DNA from 4 places in the Alteromonas sp. CyTr2 genome. Region 2 is predicted to be linked to each of the others. Evidence: predicted binding sites of a transcription regulator. Region 2 holds the regulator's gene; each other region holds the start of a gene.
The links. Region 2 encodes sigma-54, which starts transcription at its own class of promoters, with help from an activator protein. Its sites were predicted from a motif close to GTTGGCACGNNNNTNGNNT; they were not measured.

Region 1 (3,986 bases), on a different contig from region 2:
GATTTCCTCATTGCTGTCACTGATACTAATACTTAATAAAAAAATAACAAGAACTTTTAAGATTATATCGCTCCGTATTTAAGGAATTAGCAGTGAAAAATTCTGAGCTTTTCATCATGAGCAATATTTTATTCTTTAAGGTATTTTTCTTGCTGATTTATCAAAGAGTTTATTGGCGTCAATCATCGTTGAAACTTGATTAAACTTCTTGATGCGGCCCGAATAATTCATAATTGATTCGCGATTGACTGACGCCCAAGGCTAATAATTCATGCTTGATAGCAAGCATAAATTGCAAAGGTCCACAGAGATAAAACTCGCCCTCTTTCAGTGGTAAAGAACCTTTAACGTCTTCTATTTTCATTCTTCCGGTAGTTTCATTTTGACTACTGCTAACGTCATTTTCATACCACGTGTGCGACTGCAGGTTCAGAGTACTCTTAACACTCTCAACATGATCTTTGAAAGAATGCTGATTTCGATTTTTACATGCGTGAAGATAGGTCACCGGATGTGCGAAGTTCTCTTTTACTAAAGAATCTAACATCGCTTGCATAGGCGTCAGACCCACACCTGCAGAAATCAATATAACCGGAGTATCAAGTTGTTTTAGATAAAAGTCCCCGGCAGGGGGCATGACCAAGACTTCATCGCCAACATTTATTTTTAAATGAAGATAATTAGACATTACACCACACATTTCACCCAGGCCTTCCCGTTTAACACTAATGCGATAGGATTTTCCATTCGCGGCAGTTGATAGTGAATACTGCCTTATTTCATCATGCTCACTACCATGAGGATGCACCTTTATTCCTAAATACTGGCCCGGTTTATAATCGATAACACTACCGCCATCGACGGGCATTAAGGTAAAACTGGTTACGAGTTCGGATTCGGTCTCTTTTGAGACGACAGAAAAGGCTCTGAAGCCAGACCAGCCCCCCTTTACAGCAGCTCTTTGTTGATACAATTCACTTTCAACTTTAATGAAAATGTCTGCTAATTGACCATATGCAGCTGTCCATGCCTCTTCAACATCAGGAGTAAACGCGTCCGGAGCCAATTCTCTCAATGTCTCAATCAGATGATGTCCCACTATTGCGTACTGTTCGGGCTGGATATTAAAACTGGTATGCTTGTGTGCAATACGCATAACGGCATCTGTCAGTAGCTCTAACTGATCTATGTTGGCAGCGTATGCAGCTATCGCATTAAATAGAGCCGCTGGCTGACGACCTGTTTTTTGATGCGTCATGTTAAATATATTTTTAAGCTCAGGATTATGTAAGAACATTCGGGCGTAAAAATGTTCGGTAATTGCGGTTCCTCCCGAAGCAAGTAGTGGAATGGTCGCTTTGACAGTATCTATATGAGTTTGAGTAAGCATTAACATACCTTTAATGACGTTAAGTATTTGGTAGCTATGAGTAATGCGACTCGTGTGCCAAATTTTATTTCACTTAGTATCAATGTGTTACGAATAACTCTTTAAACTATGTGTCAAAATGACTCATCACTTAATGAGCTAATTAGGATCGTTTGTGTCATAATGACCTATGCTTCGTGTTAATATAAAATGGTCTCATGAGTAAAATATCTCAATTTAGTTTGGTTAACTTTGCCCTTGATCTGTCCGCTGCAGTTTCGATGAATTGTTTTTATGAAAGTTTGATTTCTGCGGTTTGTGCAACTATTAAAGCAGATGCTGTAGCACTATTGATTTTTCGACACGAGACACTTGTTCCCGTTGCGCAGAGAGGGTTGTCCGATGACGTCATGGGGCGACGGTTTATTCCAGAGCAACATCCACGTTTAAAAGCAATCTGTAGCACGAGGGCGGTCACTCGCTTTTCAGCTGATTCGCCGTTACCAGACCCCTATGATGGAATGATTGCAAGTCATACCCATAATATGAACGTACATTCCTGTATGGGAATTCCTTTATATAAAGATGAAACGTTGCTAGGTGTACTTACTCTCGATAGCCTGGAACCTAATGAGTATGATGCGCTTGATGCCGCTTCAGTTGACACACTGTCCAGGCTGGCAGCCCGGCTTTTATATGCTGCGTTATATATCAGAGAGTTAAATAAACAGAAGACTCATACTCAGCATGTATTACGGACAATGAATGAGAATAGCTCTGAGCATCATCAGGGTGAAGAAATGATAGGAAATAGTGTTACGACAAAAAAATTAAAGCAGACCATTCGACTGGCAGCTTCGTCCGACCTCACAATTTTGGTGCAAGGTGAAACTGGTGTGGGCAAAGAACTTGTTGCCCGTGAGCTACATTATCAATCAAACCGGCGGAATAAACCGCTCGTATATGTAAATTGCGCTGCTATTCCTGTTCATCTGATAGAGAGTGAACTCTTCGGCCACGTGAAAGGTGCGTTTACCAGTGCCGTAAACGACCGCGATGGTAAGTTCTTACTTGCTGATGGCGGAACATTATTTCTGGACGAAATTGGAGAGCTTCCGCTTGAAATTCAGGGTACATTGTTGAGAGTAATACAGAATCAGGAAATCCAGGTGGTCGGTCAGGATAAGAGTCGAAAAGTGGACGTTAGAATTATTGCTGCTACGAATAGAGAGTTAGGGCATGAAGTTCAAAATAAACGCTTCCGGGCCGATCTTTATCATCGTCTCATAGTGTTTCCGATATATGTCCCGCCTCTCAGAGACAGACAAAGCGATGTTCCGCTTCTGGCAGGCTATTTTGCAGAGAAAATGCGGCGAAGTCTGGGACTGCAAAAGTTGATACTGGCTAAAGAAGCAATTTATAAACTGACAGTTTATCACTGGCCGGGAAATGTAAGAGAGTTAGAGCACGTAATATCACGCGCAGCACTTTATGCTCGAGAGAAGAATCCAACCGGAAATACAATAATTGAGCCATCTGACATTACCGGTTTAACCGTGTCTTCAGACTCTTTAACAAGTAAAGACACAGATTCGTCCACCGTATGTTTCGAGACCGATAGCCATACCGACTTACGGGAAGCAACAGATAAATTTCAACGTCAACTCATTATCAAGGCATTGCATAACGCAGAAAACAACTGGTCTAAGGCAGCCAGATCTCTGTCAATGGACCGTGCAAATCTTGTCAGACTGGCGAAGCGCCTTAATATCACCCTAGTGAAAAAGATAAGAACGTAGCTTTTCGTTCACAGAAATTATAGATATTGTCTATACGTTTCCTATATCTGACCTTACAAAGGAATATATGTTAAATACACTAAAACGGTTTTGGGGTTTTCAAAACAACGTAGTTGTATCAGAAAAAGTCGTTGCCACTATCGGTGGAATGCTAGCTATATTTTTATGCTTTTTTCTTACAACATGGTTGCTAGGCACGGAGGGAGCAGCGGCAATTTTACCATCCATGGGAGCGTCAACGGTCCTTCTTTTTGCTGTTCCTCATGGTCAGCTATCGACGCCATGGGCATTCTTCGCTGGCAATGTTCTTTCTGCTATTGTCGGCGTTACAAGTGCACAATACATTGAAAATCTCTTTATTGCCGCTCCGGTAGCAGTGTCGCTTTCGATATTTATTATGCACCTATCTCGCTCATTACATCCTCCAGGTGGTGCTACCGCTTTGGCAGCTGTAATTGGTGGGTCTGCGATAACGGATTTAAGTTATTGGTACGTGCTCACTCCAACTATTATCAACTGCATGATTCTGTTTGCTGTTGCGATACTGTTCAACAATCTTTTTCACTGGCGGCGTTACCCGCAAAGTCTTATGCGATATAAGGGGATAGGCTATAACCCTGACACGAGACGTATAAAAATGCGACATATCCATGAGGCAATCAACCGGTCAGAATTGGTTATTGATGCCAGTGACGAGCAAATTAAACATATCATTGACTTAGCTGATACGATTTTACACGAAGAATTAATAGCCGGTTTTGAGCTCGAAATGGGCGCATTCTACACAAATAACCAACCTGGGCGTTTATGGTCTGTTC
Region 2 (3,986 bases):
AAACTTCGTCTAAGAAAGACAAAAAAGACAACGAGGGCAATGAATAGCAATGGCAACTTTGAGCGCTAAAAATCTTGCTAAGGCTTACAAGTCAAGACAGGTTGTACGAGATGTAAGCCTGTCTGTCTCAACGGGTCAAATTGTCGGTCTTCTTGGCCCAAATGGCGCTGGTAAGACCACCACATTTTACATGATTGTTGGTTTAGTGAATCTGGATAAAGGCAAGATTGAAATCGACGACAATGAGCTAACTCATCAGCCCATGCACGAGCGCGCACGCCGCGGAATTGGCTACCTACCGCAGGAAGCATCTATTTTCAGAAAGCTCACAGTGCATGAAAATATCATGGCCATTTTGCAAACCCGTAAAGATTTAAATTCACAACAGCAAGAAGAAGAAGCTGATGCGCTACTTGATGAATTTAATATTAACCATATACGTAATAGTACTGGGATGAGTTTGTCAGGGGGCGAACGCCGTCGCGTTGAGATTGCCCGCGCTCTGGCAGCAAAACCGCAATTTATTTTGTTAGACGAACCATTTGCTGGTGTTGATCCAATATCAGTTAATGATATAAAGAAGATAATACAACATCTTCGCGATAGGGGGATTGGAATCCTTATCACGGACCATAACGTACGAGAGACATTGGATGTTTGTGAAAAGGCGTACATTGTGAGTCATGGCGAGCTTATTGCGCAAGGAACGGCGGAACAGGTTTTAAGTAATCAAAAAGTAAGGGATGTATACCTAGGCGAACAATTCAGGCTATAGTTAATGTAACCGAATTGTCATTTTTCAGTTTCGCTCTGGTATATTCAATTTAGAGCATTTAAATAAGACGTAGATGAAACCATCTTTACAGCTAAAATTTAGCCAACAACTTACCATGACACCTCAGCTTCAGCAGGCCATTAAACTGCTGCAGCTTTCTACACTTGATCTTCAACAAGAGATCCAAGAAGCGCTCGATTCTAATCCGCTATTAGAAGTTGAAGAAGGTAACGACGAGCCGCAACTAGAAAAGAACAATATCGACAACGATGACAGCGGCTCTGAGGCCACTGCTTCTGCATCTAGTGACACACTAGAAGCCGGCGATGCACTTGAGAAAAACGATCTTCCCGATGAGCTGCCAATCGACAGCACATGGGACGAATACTACTCTGCTTCATCTTCGCCTGCTCCGGGTCCATCCAATGACGACGAGCAAATCTTCCAAGGTGAGACTACTGAAGATATTCAAGAGCACCTTCTTTGGCAAATGCGCCTTACCCATTTCTCGGATACCGATCGCGCAATCGCTACAGCAATCATCGACTCTATTGACGAGTCAGGTTATTTAACCGTTACGCTAGACGATATTTTAGAAGCAGTTAACGACGATGAAATGGAAGAGCCGATAGAAATGGACGAAGTTGAATGTGTTCTTAAACGCATTCAAATGTTTGATCCCATTGGTTCAGGTTCTCGCTCTCCGCAAGAGTGCCTTATGGTGCAATTGCGTCAGTTTTCAGAAGACACGCCGTGGCTTGCTGAAGCGAAACAACTGATTGAAGAGTACTCTGACTTACTGAGCAGCAAAGACTATCGCACCCTAATGCGTAAAAGCCGATTAAAAGAAGATCAGCTACGCGAAGCAATGCGTTTACTTCAAACCTTGAATCCTCGCCCAGGTAGTGCTTTAGTTACTAAAGAGCCTGAGTATGTTATTCCTGATGTCTCAGTAACCAAGAAAAATGGCCGTTGGGTGGTTGAGCTGAACCCCGACAGTCTGCCTAAATTAAGCGTAAACCAACAGTACGCTGCAATGAGTCGCCGTGCCAAGAATAGTAGCGACTCACAATTCATCCGCTCACATATGCAAGAGGCCAAGTGGTTCATTAAGAGCCTTGAATCTCGTAACGAAACCTTGATGAAGGTTGCAAACTGCATTGTGCAGCAACAAATGGGCTTTTTTGAGCACGGCCCGGAAATGATGAAACCAATGGTGCTAAATGATGTCGCAGAAATGGTAGATATGCACGAATCGACTATTTCGCGTGTGACAACGCAAAAGTATATGCATACGCCACGTGGAATTTTCGAATTGAAGTATTTCTTCTCTAGCCACGTTGCAACTGAGTCTGGTGGTGAATGTTCATCTACAGCGATTCGTGCATTGATCAAGAAATTAGTGGCTGCTGAAAAGCCTAGCAAGCCGCTAAGTGATAGCAAGATTGCTTCATTGTTGGCCGAACAAGGCATTAAAGTTGCCCGGCGAACAATAGCAAAGTACCGGGAATCGTTGTCGATCCCGCCGTCGAACCAACGCAAGAGCCTTATTTAAACGGGCTTAATAATATAAGGAAGACGAAATATGCAAATCAACCTTACTGGTCATCATGTCGAAATCACCGACTCTTTGCGTAATTATGTCGATACGAAGTTCAGCAAACTTGAACGTCACTTTGATCACATTTCTAATGTGCATGTCATCCTGAACGTTGAAAAATTAAATCAAAAAGCCGAAGCGACCGTTCATTTAAGTGGCGCTGAAGTATTCGCATCCTCAGAAAATACCGACATGTATGCGGCGATTGACAGCATGGTTGATAAACTCGACCGGCAGGTAATCAAGCATAAGGAAAAACTGAAAAAACATTAGTAGTTAATAAAGCATGGATATACAAGCCATCGTAAGTCTGGACCGCACCGAGTGTGCGGTTCAGTGTAATAGTAAAAAGCGAATTCTTGAGATCATCGCTGATATTGCCGCCAAGCAAAACGAGAACATCGATCAGGCGACAGTACTCAACAGTTTAATGGCTCGAGAACGCATGGGTAGTACAGGCATAGGCAATGGTATCGCCCTGCCCCACGGCCGTTTAGCGGGTCTTGAGAAAGTGATAGCAATTGTTGTAACCAGCACGCCAGCTATCGACTTTGACGCCCTTGATGAAAAGCCCGTAGACATCTTTTTTGCGCTACTCGTTCCCGAGGAGCAAACCGAAGGACACCTACAAACGCTAGCCACCGTGGCTGGCAAACTAAGCGACAAAGAAACGATTAAAGCAATACGTCGCGCAACGACAAGCGACGAAATTCTTTCTGCATTAAATTAATCATTGTGCGCCTAAGTATTGATAGTTAGGCGCGTAATTCGACAACGTGTATGCGATAAAACCAGAGTATTAGGGAGAAATTAGGTGAAGCTGATCATAATCAGTGGTCGTTCGGGTTCTGGTAAATCTGTCGCACTTCGCGCATTGGAAGATTTAGGTTATTACTGTGTTGATAATATCCCGGTAAACTTGCTTCCCACACTAACTCATACTGTTGTTGATGAGTATGATCAGGTAGCGGTAAGTATTGATGTTCGAAACTTGCCTAAGAATCCTGACGATTTGGTAGAAATACTAGACTACCTGCCTTCTTCGTGGTCGATGACCATCGTTTACATTGATGCAAGCGATGACGTATTGGTTAAGCGCTTTAGCGAAACCCGACGCCTTCATCCCCTTGCTAAGCTCAATAAATCCTTATCTGAGGCGATTAAAGCTGAATCTGCCCTACTTGCACCTATCGCAGAACGAGCAGATTTATACTTAGATACCGATAAGCTGACCATTCACCAATTGGCTGAATTGATTCGAGAGCGCATTCTGGGTAAGAAGAGCTCACGCCTTGTGCTTGTTTTTGAATCTTTCGGCTTTAAGCACGGTATCCCTAAAGATGCGGATTACGTTTTTGACGCGCGCTTTTTACCTAACCCCCATTGGGAGCCCGACCTTAAACATCTGACCGGATTAGACGCACCAGTAGAAGTATTTTTGGGGTCGCAGCCTGTAGTGACCAAGTTCATTTGGCAAATTCAGAATTTAATAACGACATGGCTGCCTCATTTAGAGCGCAATAACAGAAGTTACGTAACCGTAGCAATTGGCTGTACTGGTGGCCAACACCGTTCGGTTTATATCGCACAGACCCTGTCGAAAACCTTCAG
Region 3 (3,986 bases), on a different contig from region 2:
ATATGTCTGACGTGGTATGGACCGACAAGAAAGTGGCGATTGTAGGTGCCGGCCCTGCTGGTCTTGCATGTGCTGATATCCTGGTTCGTAACGGCGTTAAACCTGTTGTTTACGACAAATACGAAGAAATTGGTGGCCTACTTACATTTGGTATCCCGTCTTTTAAATTAGAGAAAGACGTAATCAAACTACGCCGCCAAATTTTTACCGAGATGGGTGTTGAGTTCGTACTTAACACTGAGATTGGTAAAGACATACAGTTCCAGGACTTAATCGATAAGTACGACGCCGTTTTCTTAGGCATGGGTACGTACAAGTCAATGCAAGGCGGCTTTGACAACGAACACGTTGAAGGCGTATATGATGCACTTCCTTTCCTTATAGCCAACACCAACCGCGTAATGGGTCTTGAAAAAGATCCTGCTGATTTTGTTGACATGAAAGGCAAGCGTGTTGTTGTGCTAGGTGGTGGTGATACCACCATGGACTGTGTTCGCACGTCAATCCGCCAAGGCGCTGCCCAAGTTACCTGTGCATACCGCCGTGACGAAGAAAGCATGCCAGGCTCTCGCCGCGAAGTTGTTAATGCGAAAGAAGAAGGGGTTGAGTTTAAATTCAATCTTCAGCCGCTAGACATTGCAGTAGATGAAAACGGTAAGGCATGTGGTGTTAAGCTGGTTAAAACCGAAATGGGGCCACCGGATGCCAATGGTCGCCGCCGCCCTGTTGAAGTGGAAGGTTCAGAGCACGTACTAGAAGCAGACGCGGTAATTATCGCCTTCGGCTTCCAGCCCAGCCCTGCGCCATGGTTTGCTGACTTCGGCATTATGCTTGATGAAAAAGGTCGCGTACGCGCGCCATCTGCTGGCAAATTTGCTTACCAGACCTCTCACCCGCAAGTCTTTGCCGGTGGCGATATGGTACGTGGTAGTGACTTGGTTGTTACTGCTATCGACGAAGGCCGTAAAGCCGCAGAAGGGATTATGGATTATATTGGCGTTTAACCTTCGCTAATTGAGGCCTATTGTCCATTCACGAAAAGCTCGATAGTTCTGCTGTCGAGCTTTTTTTATGCACACTTCGATAATACGGAAAACGCTAAAAGTATACGTTAATAGACCAAGGTTTAGTTGAAGCGCGAGCGTTACGACTCTACTATCGTTTAAGCAATTAAAGACATCGCACATCGGGTGAAGAATCTATCTATGCAGCATTTAAACATTAAGAAACTTACATTTTGTCTAACACTGGCGATAGCAGCGAGCAATGCCAGCTTAGCTGATACCATTGCTGTTGACGCTTCATTAAATGCGCAAGTTAACAACCAAACTAAGAAACAAAGCGTCAACTCTTCACCTAGTAAGCCAAGCATCATGTCTTGCCCTTCTGATTTTCAGCAAGTTAAGATTTCTGATGATGCAAGACAATGCCAAGCATTTGACGAAAGCAAGACAGCAGTAATGGTTTACCACTCTCCTCGCTCCCCGAGTGAATTACTGAATGTTTACCAAACGGCGCACCCCGCTTTAAAAACTCACACGCCAGTTAGCGGCCGCACGTTGTTATCCTCAGAAGATAAAGGGGTCAGAGTAATAATCAGCCCAGATAATACTGGCTCTCAAGTGGATATTCTTGTTACATCCACAACAAAATAAGCCCTTTTAGCAAGACAACTACGAAATCTACTCATGTTGGCATCTGCTTTGCAAAATCATCAACAACTACTCCACGGTAACAGTGAGTGTCATTTTTATGACGCTCAAACTGCAAACGGAGCCCAAGCTTTTTTCGATATAAACACTTTAGCGGGCTTCTTTATTATGCATTCCGTGGGCTTTAACTATTGAAATTTGCGAGGGTTACGATGGAATTGGCAATTATTCTAATGATGTTACTTATTGTCGTTGCACTGGGTGCCATAAAGTTGTCAGACGGCGGTGTCGCATTTCCATTTAGGCGAAAGCCGCAATTGTTCACCCCCGTTGAGCACTCTTTTTTAAACCTTATCGAACAGGCTATGGGAAGAGAGTTTCGCATAGTGTGCCGTGTGCGTCTTAACGATTTAGTGGCGGTTCGCCAGTCTGCAAATAAAAAGACGGCAAGCCAAGCCATCAGCAGAGCTTCTAGCAGACAGCTCGACTTTGTATTAGTAGATAAACACGACATGAGTCCTGTTCTTGCTATCGACTTAGTTCATAGCCAAGGCAAAGATGGTTATAAATCACAAAAAGACTGGTTTGTAACCGGAGCACTTGATGCTGCCGGCCTTCCTCATGCAAGAATTAAAGTGAAATCTGGTTATACCGTTGACGATATTCGCGAGTGTTTGGAAAACAAACTCATTCCATATCGCCGTTTACAGCAAAAAATGGCACAGCTGCCAACGCATAATCCAGAGCCACCAAAGCGCCCGACTCGCCCAGTGCGTTCAAGCAGACCAGCTGCAGCTTAAGACATAAGCCCCACTTCCCCTGGCCTTTGTTGCTTTGCTATTTTCTTACTCTCAAATAGCGGTAACAGAGGCATTTTTCTGTCAGTTTGCCCATTTTCCTTATACAATTAATCCATTCGTTAAACTCCCTCAACACCGTCGGTAAAGTTATGAAAAAAATTGGTATTTTAGGTGCAATGGACGAAGAAGTTGCGCTACTTAAAGCGTCACTTTGGAATGTAAAAGAAACCCAGTGGAAGCACCTGACGTTTTACGAAGGTACACTTAACGACATAGAAGTGGTGCTAGTAAAATGCGGTATTGGTAAAGTGGCTGCAGCAATTGCTACTACTGTACTTATCGAACAGTACGCCCCTGATGCTGTTGTCAATACCGGTTCTGCCGGAGGTTTCGACAAGAATCTAAACATCGGTGATTTAGTGACCGCCAGTCACGTTATTCACCATGATGCCGATTTAACCCATTTTGGCTACAAGCTCGGTCAATGCGCAGGTATGCCTGAAAATTTCCGTTGCGATACAAGGTTAATGGAAGCCGCTCGTAGTGCTGCCACAGGCATTACGTCGCTTCAGTCGACAACAGGTTTAATCTGTACGGGCGATGCGTTTATCGGTAGCGACGAAGCTGTAGCAGAACTGCGTGAAAACTTCCCAGACATGAAAGCGGTTGAGATGGAAGGTGCAGCTATAGGTCAAACTTGCCATATGCTCGACACGCCTTTCCTTGTCATTCGTTCATTGTCGGATATTGCAGGAAAAACGTCGTCAGTGAGCTTTAAAGAGTATCTAGACACTGCCGCTAAACACTCAGCACAATTAGTTATGGCAATGATTAAGGCTCTCGCAAAATAAGATGACAGAGGTAATTAGCGACCCGCAATACCAGTCGCTATTCGTACTTTGGCTGGCTATCGCCGTTGACGCATTATGGCGCTGGCCCCAAAGTACTCATCCATTAACGCTCATGCGCTACCTCGTTCAGCAAATGGGGCGCAAAGTGGTGCCCTCTCGCGAATACGGTAGGTCTCAGCACTATATTTCAGGCTCATTAGCCGCCCTAGTTCTTCTTGCGCCATTGGTAGTATGTGTTGCCATCTTGGTGTACATGGCCCAATACCCCGTATTCTTTGAGGCGATTATTCTTGTCGCACTGCTCGACTACGGTTACCAGCGTCAACAGTACAAAAAAGTGCTGGCGAGTGTGGGAAGAAATAAAAAATCCCTCGCACGTGAAATGGCGCAAACCATTACTGCACGTCAATGCGATTCACTTTCCGATATAGGAATTGCCAAAGCCGCGATAGAATCGCTATGGCTGAAGTTTCTTTATCTTTATTGCGGCGTTATTTTCTACTTTGTAGTGGCAGGCCCCATAGGCGCACTCATTTATCGATTGCTTTTGCTCACATCTTGGCAGTGGCATTACCGAACCCCTGCAATGACTTTCTTTGCCAAACCCGTACGCAATCTTGTTTACTTACTTAATATGCCGCCCGCGGTCATTGGTGGTCTAGCAACACTACTGGTCAGCCATC
Region 4 (3,986 bases), on a different contig from region 2:
CGCTATCCGTACGCTCATATACGAAGCAAACGTGCCGCCATAAACACAACTACTTTCAGTTAGTGCTGCCCATCAACGGACATATCTTGATAGAAATCGATAATTTTAGCGGGCGGGTAGGCGTAGGCGAAGGCGTATGCATAGCGCCGAATGAGGTCCATTATTTTAGCGCTAACGAACTGTCAAAATTTATTGTGGCGGACTTGGAGTATGTGCCAGTTAATTTAAATGACAGGTTGCACCCGATATTTCAGGTAACGTCCGCATTACAGGCGTTTTTATCGTTTGTAGAGATTCAAATTAGCCAGTTTGCTGACCAAGGCCATGAAGAAATACTGGCGCTATTTTTAACCTTGCTAGAAACATCCTTGAAAGGATGCAGCATGGATAAGCGAATGACTCCTGTATTAAGCCATATTCATCGCGACCTTGCCCGAGGCTTTACACAGGTGGAGTTAGCACGGATAGCCTGCATGGGAACAACGCAATTCAAAACACGCTTTAAAGAAGCCACCGGGCATAGTTTACGAGATTACCTTGTAAAAGTGAGGATGGAAAAGGCCAAAGCACTACTTAGAAATACCGATACACCAATGTTGGGTATAGCTCAGCTAACAGGGTATGAAGATGTTGCAGCATTCAGTCGCCGGTTCAAAGCGTATTTCGGGCGACCCCCTAAGTTTTTCAAAAGAAAGTGACTATGATAAGGGCTTACCTCACATGACGGTAAATCGTTGATAGAGACAACTAGTTAATCTCTTCGTCTTTAGGAAGTTTATTGACTCTGGCTTCTATAAAACGTTTGTGGTCGTCCATTTTGGTGCATTCTAAGGTTCCACCAGCAATCCCACTCAATATCGCCAAAGTTTTATTGGTCGTACTGCTACAGTTTACACGTTTTGAAGGGCGTCGATTTTCATTAGCTTGTATTTGCTGTGTGCTTGGCCCGCTAAGCACAGGACTATTTTTACGCTCTTGAAATGCTTTTGCTGCCTGTTCTGCGTCTTCAGCGACTTTGTCACTGTGATACTTTTCAAAGTAGAGGGCTGCGCCATCTTTTACCGACAGATTCAACGAGCCTGCGCGCCGATTTGCGTCTTTTGATAATGTGGGCGACGGCAGTGTATTAGTCGGCTTACTTTCAACGGGTACCTTCTGTTTATCGGGCTCAGCATTTTTCTGCTGCTTGGACGCAGGGCTTTCTACAATTTCATTTTTACTATCAAGTGCTTCAGTCGCTTTGGTTGCGTCAGGCTTCAACTCAATTTCTTGCCTTTTAGGGGAAACATCGATTGGTTTAGTTTCTTGTGGTTTAGCTTGGGCAGGAGGGCGTGGAACGGGGGGATAGTACAGTCTGGCGCTTATCTCCGGCGTTCGCTCCAAAACATTTACTCGTGCTTTTTGATTGTTGATGCCCATTTGAGAAAGTATGACCACTACGATGACCCCAAACACATGTGCACAGCCCGAAATTAATAGTGGGCGCCACGCCGTTTTCTTTGCAACGGAATGGTGTTCAATGCTGCGCTCAGGCGCAAAGAAAGATGGGGTGATAGTCGTCATAGTAAACAACAGACCATGGGCCCTATCGAATAGTTCCATCCTAATTTCATCGCACTTTTTAGTCCTCTCACCTTACCGCAACCTCATACCGCTTCAAAATTGGGCAAATTTTTAACAGTGCACCATTAGTGTGCATTATTTTTGTGCGTTCATGAAGCGTTTGCTTGTATGTGTTTGATTTATTTGGCTAATCATTTGTGGCATGGCTCTTGGTTTATCTTCCCATAGTTGGAAACACGACCATAAATCACAGAATAACCAAAACAAACTGGGAGCAACTCATGAAACTAGTCACAGCGATCATCAAGCCGTTCAAGCTAGATGATGTTCGTGAAGCCATTTCAGAAATCGGTATCGACGGTTTGACCGTGACCGAAGTGAAGGGCTTTGGACGTCAAAAAGGACACACTGAACTTTACCGCGGAGCGGAATATCAGGTGGATTTTCTACCTAAAGTCAAACTGGAAATTGCTGTTCAGGATGATCAAGTAGAGCGCCTGGTAGAAGCCATCGTTGGCGCTGCCAAAACAGGCAAAATTGGAGACGGCAAGGTGTTTGTTTACGACCTTGAACACGCCGTTCGTATTCGAACTGGTGAGTCGGATAGCGACGCGCTGTAAGCCACAACGATATATTTGCGGAGAAAACCATAATGGAAATCACTTTTGAACTTGGGTATGCGCTAGATACCTTTTATTTTCTAATCTGCGGTGCACTGGTTATGTGGATGGCTGCAGGTTTTGCGATGCTTGAAGCTGGTCTTGTTCGAGCGAAAAACACCACAGAAATTCTAACTAAAAACGTGGCGCTATTCGCTATCGCTTGCACTATGTACATGATTTGCGGTTACGGCATTATGTACGGTGGCGGCGACTGGGGTCCATTCCTAAGCGGTATCATGGCTGATGGCGCAACAGGTGTCGCTGAAGAGCCAGCAACATATGCACCTTCTGCTGACTTCTTCTTCCAAGTAGTATTTGTTGCAACAGCAATGTCTATCGTATCTGGTGCAGTAGCTGAGCGTATGAAGCTTTGGGCATTCCTAGCGTTCGCAGTTGTTATGACGGGCTTCATCTACCCAATGGAAGGTGCTTGGACATGGGGCGGCGAAGCAGTATTCGGTATGTATACGCTTGGCGACCTTGGTTTCTCTGACTTTGCAGGTTCAGGTATTGTTCACATGGCCGGTGCAGCTGCTGCTCTTGCTGGTGTTCTTGTGCTTGGTGCTCGTAAGGGTAAATACACCGCTGACGGTAAAGTAAACGCGATTCCAGGTGCAAACTTACCGCTTGCAACTTTAGGTACATTTATCCTGTGGATGGGTTGGTTTGGCTTCAACGGCGGTTCAGTACTGGCTACTGCAACTGTTGAAAGTGCAAACTCAGTAGCGATTGTATTTATGAACACAAATGCTGCAGCTGCTGGTGGTGCAATTGCTGCACTTATCGTAGCACGCATTCTATTCGGTAAAGCTGACCTAACTATGGTACTTAACGGTGCACTAGCCGGTCTTGTGGCTATTACAGCAGAGCCTTCAACACCTACACCATTACAAGCTACTTTGTTCGGCGGCCTTGGTGGTATTTTAGTAGTGCTTAGCATTGTTGCACTAGACAAGCTTAAGATTGACGATCCAGTGGGCGCCATTTCAGTTCACGGCGTGGTAGGTCTTCTAGGTCTTATCCTTGTACCTTTCACTAACGATGGTTCAAGCATCTCTGGTCAGCTAATTGGTGCAGCGACTATCTTTGTATGGGTATTCGTAGTGAGCCTAGTGGTATGGCTAGTGATTAAAGCGGTTATGGGTGTACGTGTGAGCGAAGAAGAAGAATTCGACGGCGTAGACATGAGCGAATGTGGTCTGGAAGCATACCCAGACTTCACAAGCAGCCGTTCGTAAGAGAGTCTCGATTAGGCAACGAAACAACAATAACAATAATGCCTTATTACTTCGTTTAAGCCCCGCTAATGCGGGGCTTTTTTCGTTTCATGCAATGTGTTTTAAGACCATTATTGAGCTTAGGAAAAGAGCCTAGGCGTAATGTGACAATAACGCTACACTATGAATCGATAAACTAACGCTAGATTTATTATCGGCAACGTTTTAGTAAAAGGACGGTTATGACTGCAAGTGTGCGACTTCTACCTTTGATACTGGCTTTCTTTAGTATCAGCTGTTTGGGCTATGACAGAATAACGGGGCAACCCTTTGCAAGTCGCTCAGAAGTTATTGCAAAGAACGGCATGGCAGCAACAAGCCAACCATTAGCTACGCAAGTGGCATTGGATATTTTAAAACAAGGCGGCAGTGCAGTTGATGCAGCTATTGCAGCCAATGCCATGTTAGGTTTAGTTGAGCCTACAGGCAGCGGTATTGGCGGCGACCTATTTGCCATTGTGTGGGATGCAAAAGAAGAAAAGCT

Region 1: hmpA (NO-inducible flavohemoprotein) is a predicted target of sigma-54. The motif match lies at 1,434-1,452, and genes of this name have one in related genera.
Region 3: QME20_RS06495 (DUF2726 domain-containing protein) is a predicted target of sigma-54. The motif match lies at 1,691-1,709, and genes of this name have one in related genera.
Region 4: glnK (P-II family nitrogen regulator) is a predicted target of sigma-54. The motif match lies at 1,760-1,778, and genes of this name have one in related genera.

Annotation. Positions count from the first base shown of each region.
Region 1 is NZ_CAMZMZ010000007.1:20,550-24,535, reverse strand. It holds gene hmpA (NO-inducible flavohemoprotein) at 200-1,390, opposite strand; gene norR (nitric oxide reductase transcriptional regulator NorR) at 1,588-3,168, shown strand; gene QME20_RS06025 (HPP family protein) at 3,236-3,986, shown strand, end outside.
Region 2 is NZ_CAMZMZ010000021.1:13,797-17,782, forward strand. It holds gene lptA (lipopolysaccharide transport periplasmic protein LptA) at 1-47, shown strand, start outside; gene lptB (LPS export ABC transporter ATP-binding protein) at 50-775, shown strand; gene QME20_RS12120 (RNA polymerase factor sigma-54) at 849-2,330, shown strand; gene hpf (ribosome hibernation promoting factor) at 2,361-2,648, shown strand; gene ptsN (PTS IIA-like nitrogen regulatory protein PtsN) at 2,662-3,105, shown strand; gene rapZ (RNase adapter RapZ) at 3,190-3,986, shown strand, end outside.
Region 3 is NZ_CAMZMZ010000007.1:123,616-127,601, reverse strand. It holds gene QME20_RS06505 (FAD-dependent oxidoreductase) at 1-1,004, shown strand, start outside; gene QME20_RS06500 (hypothetical protein) at 1,206-1,655, shown strand; gene QME20_RS06495 (DUF2726 domain-containing protein) at 1,865-2,452, shown strand; gene QME20_RS06490 (5'-methylthioadenosine/adenosylhomocysteine nucleosidase) at 2,602-3,303, shown strand; gene QME20_RS06485 (cobalamin biosynthesis protein) at 3,305-3,986, shown strand, end outside.
Region 4 is NZ_CAMZMZ010000015.1:40,665-44,650, forward strand. It holds gene QME20_RS10040 (AraC family transcriptional regulator) at 1-698, shown strand, start outside; gene QME20_RS10045 (hypothetical protein) at 748-1,563, opposite strand; gene glnK (P-II family nitrogen regulator) at 1,845-2,183, shown strand; gene QME20_RS10055 (ammonium transporter) at 2,216-3,463, shown strand; gene ggt (gamma-glutamyltransferase) at 3,685-3,986, shown strand, end outside.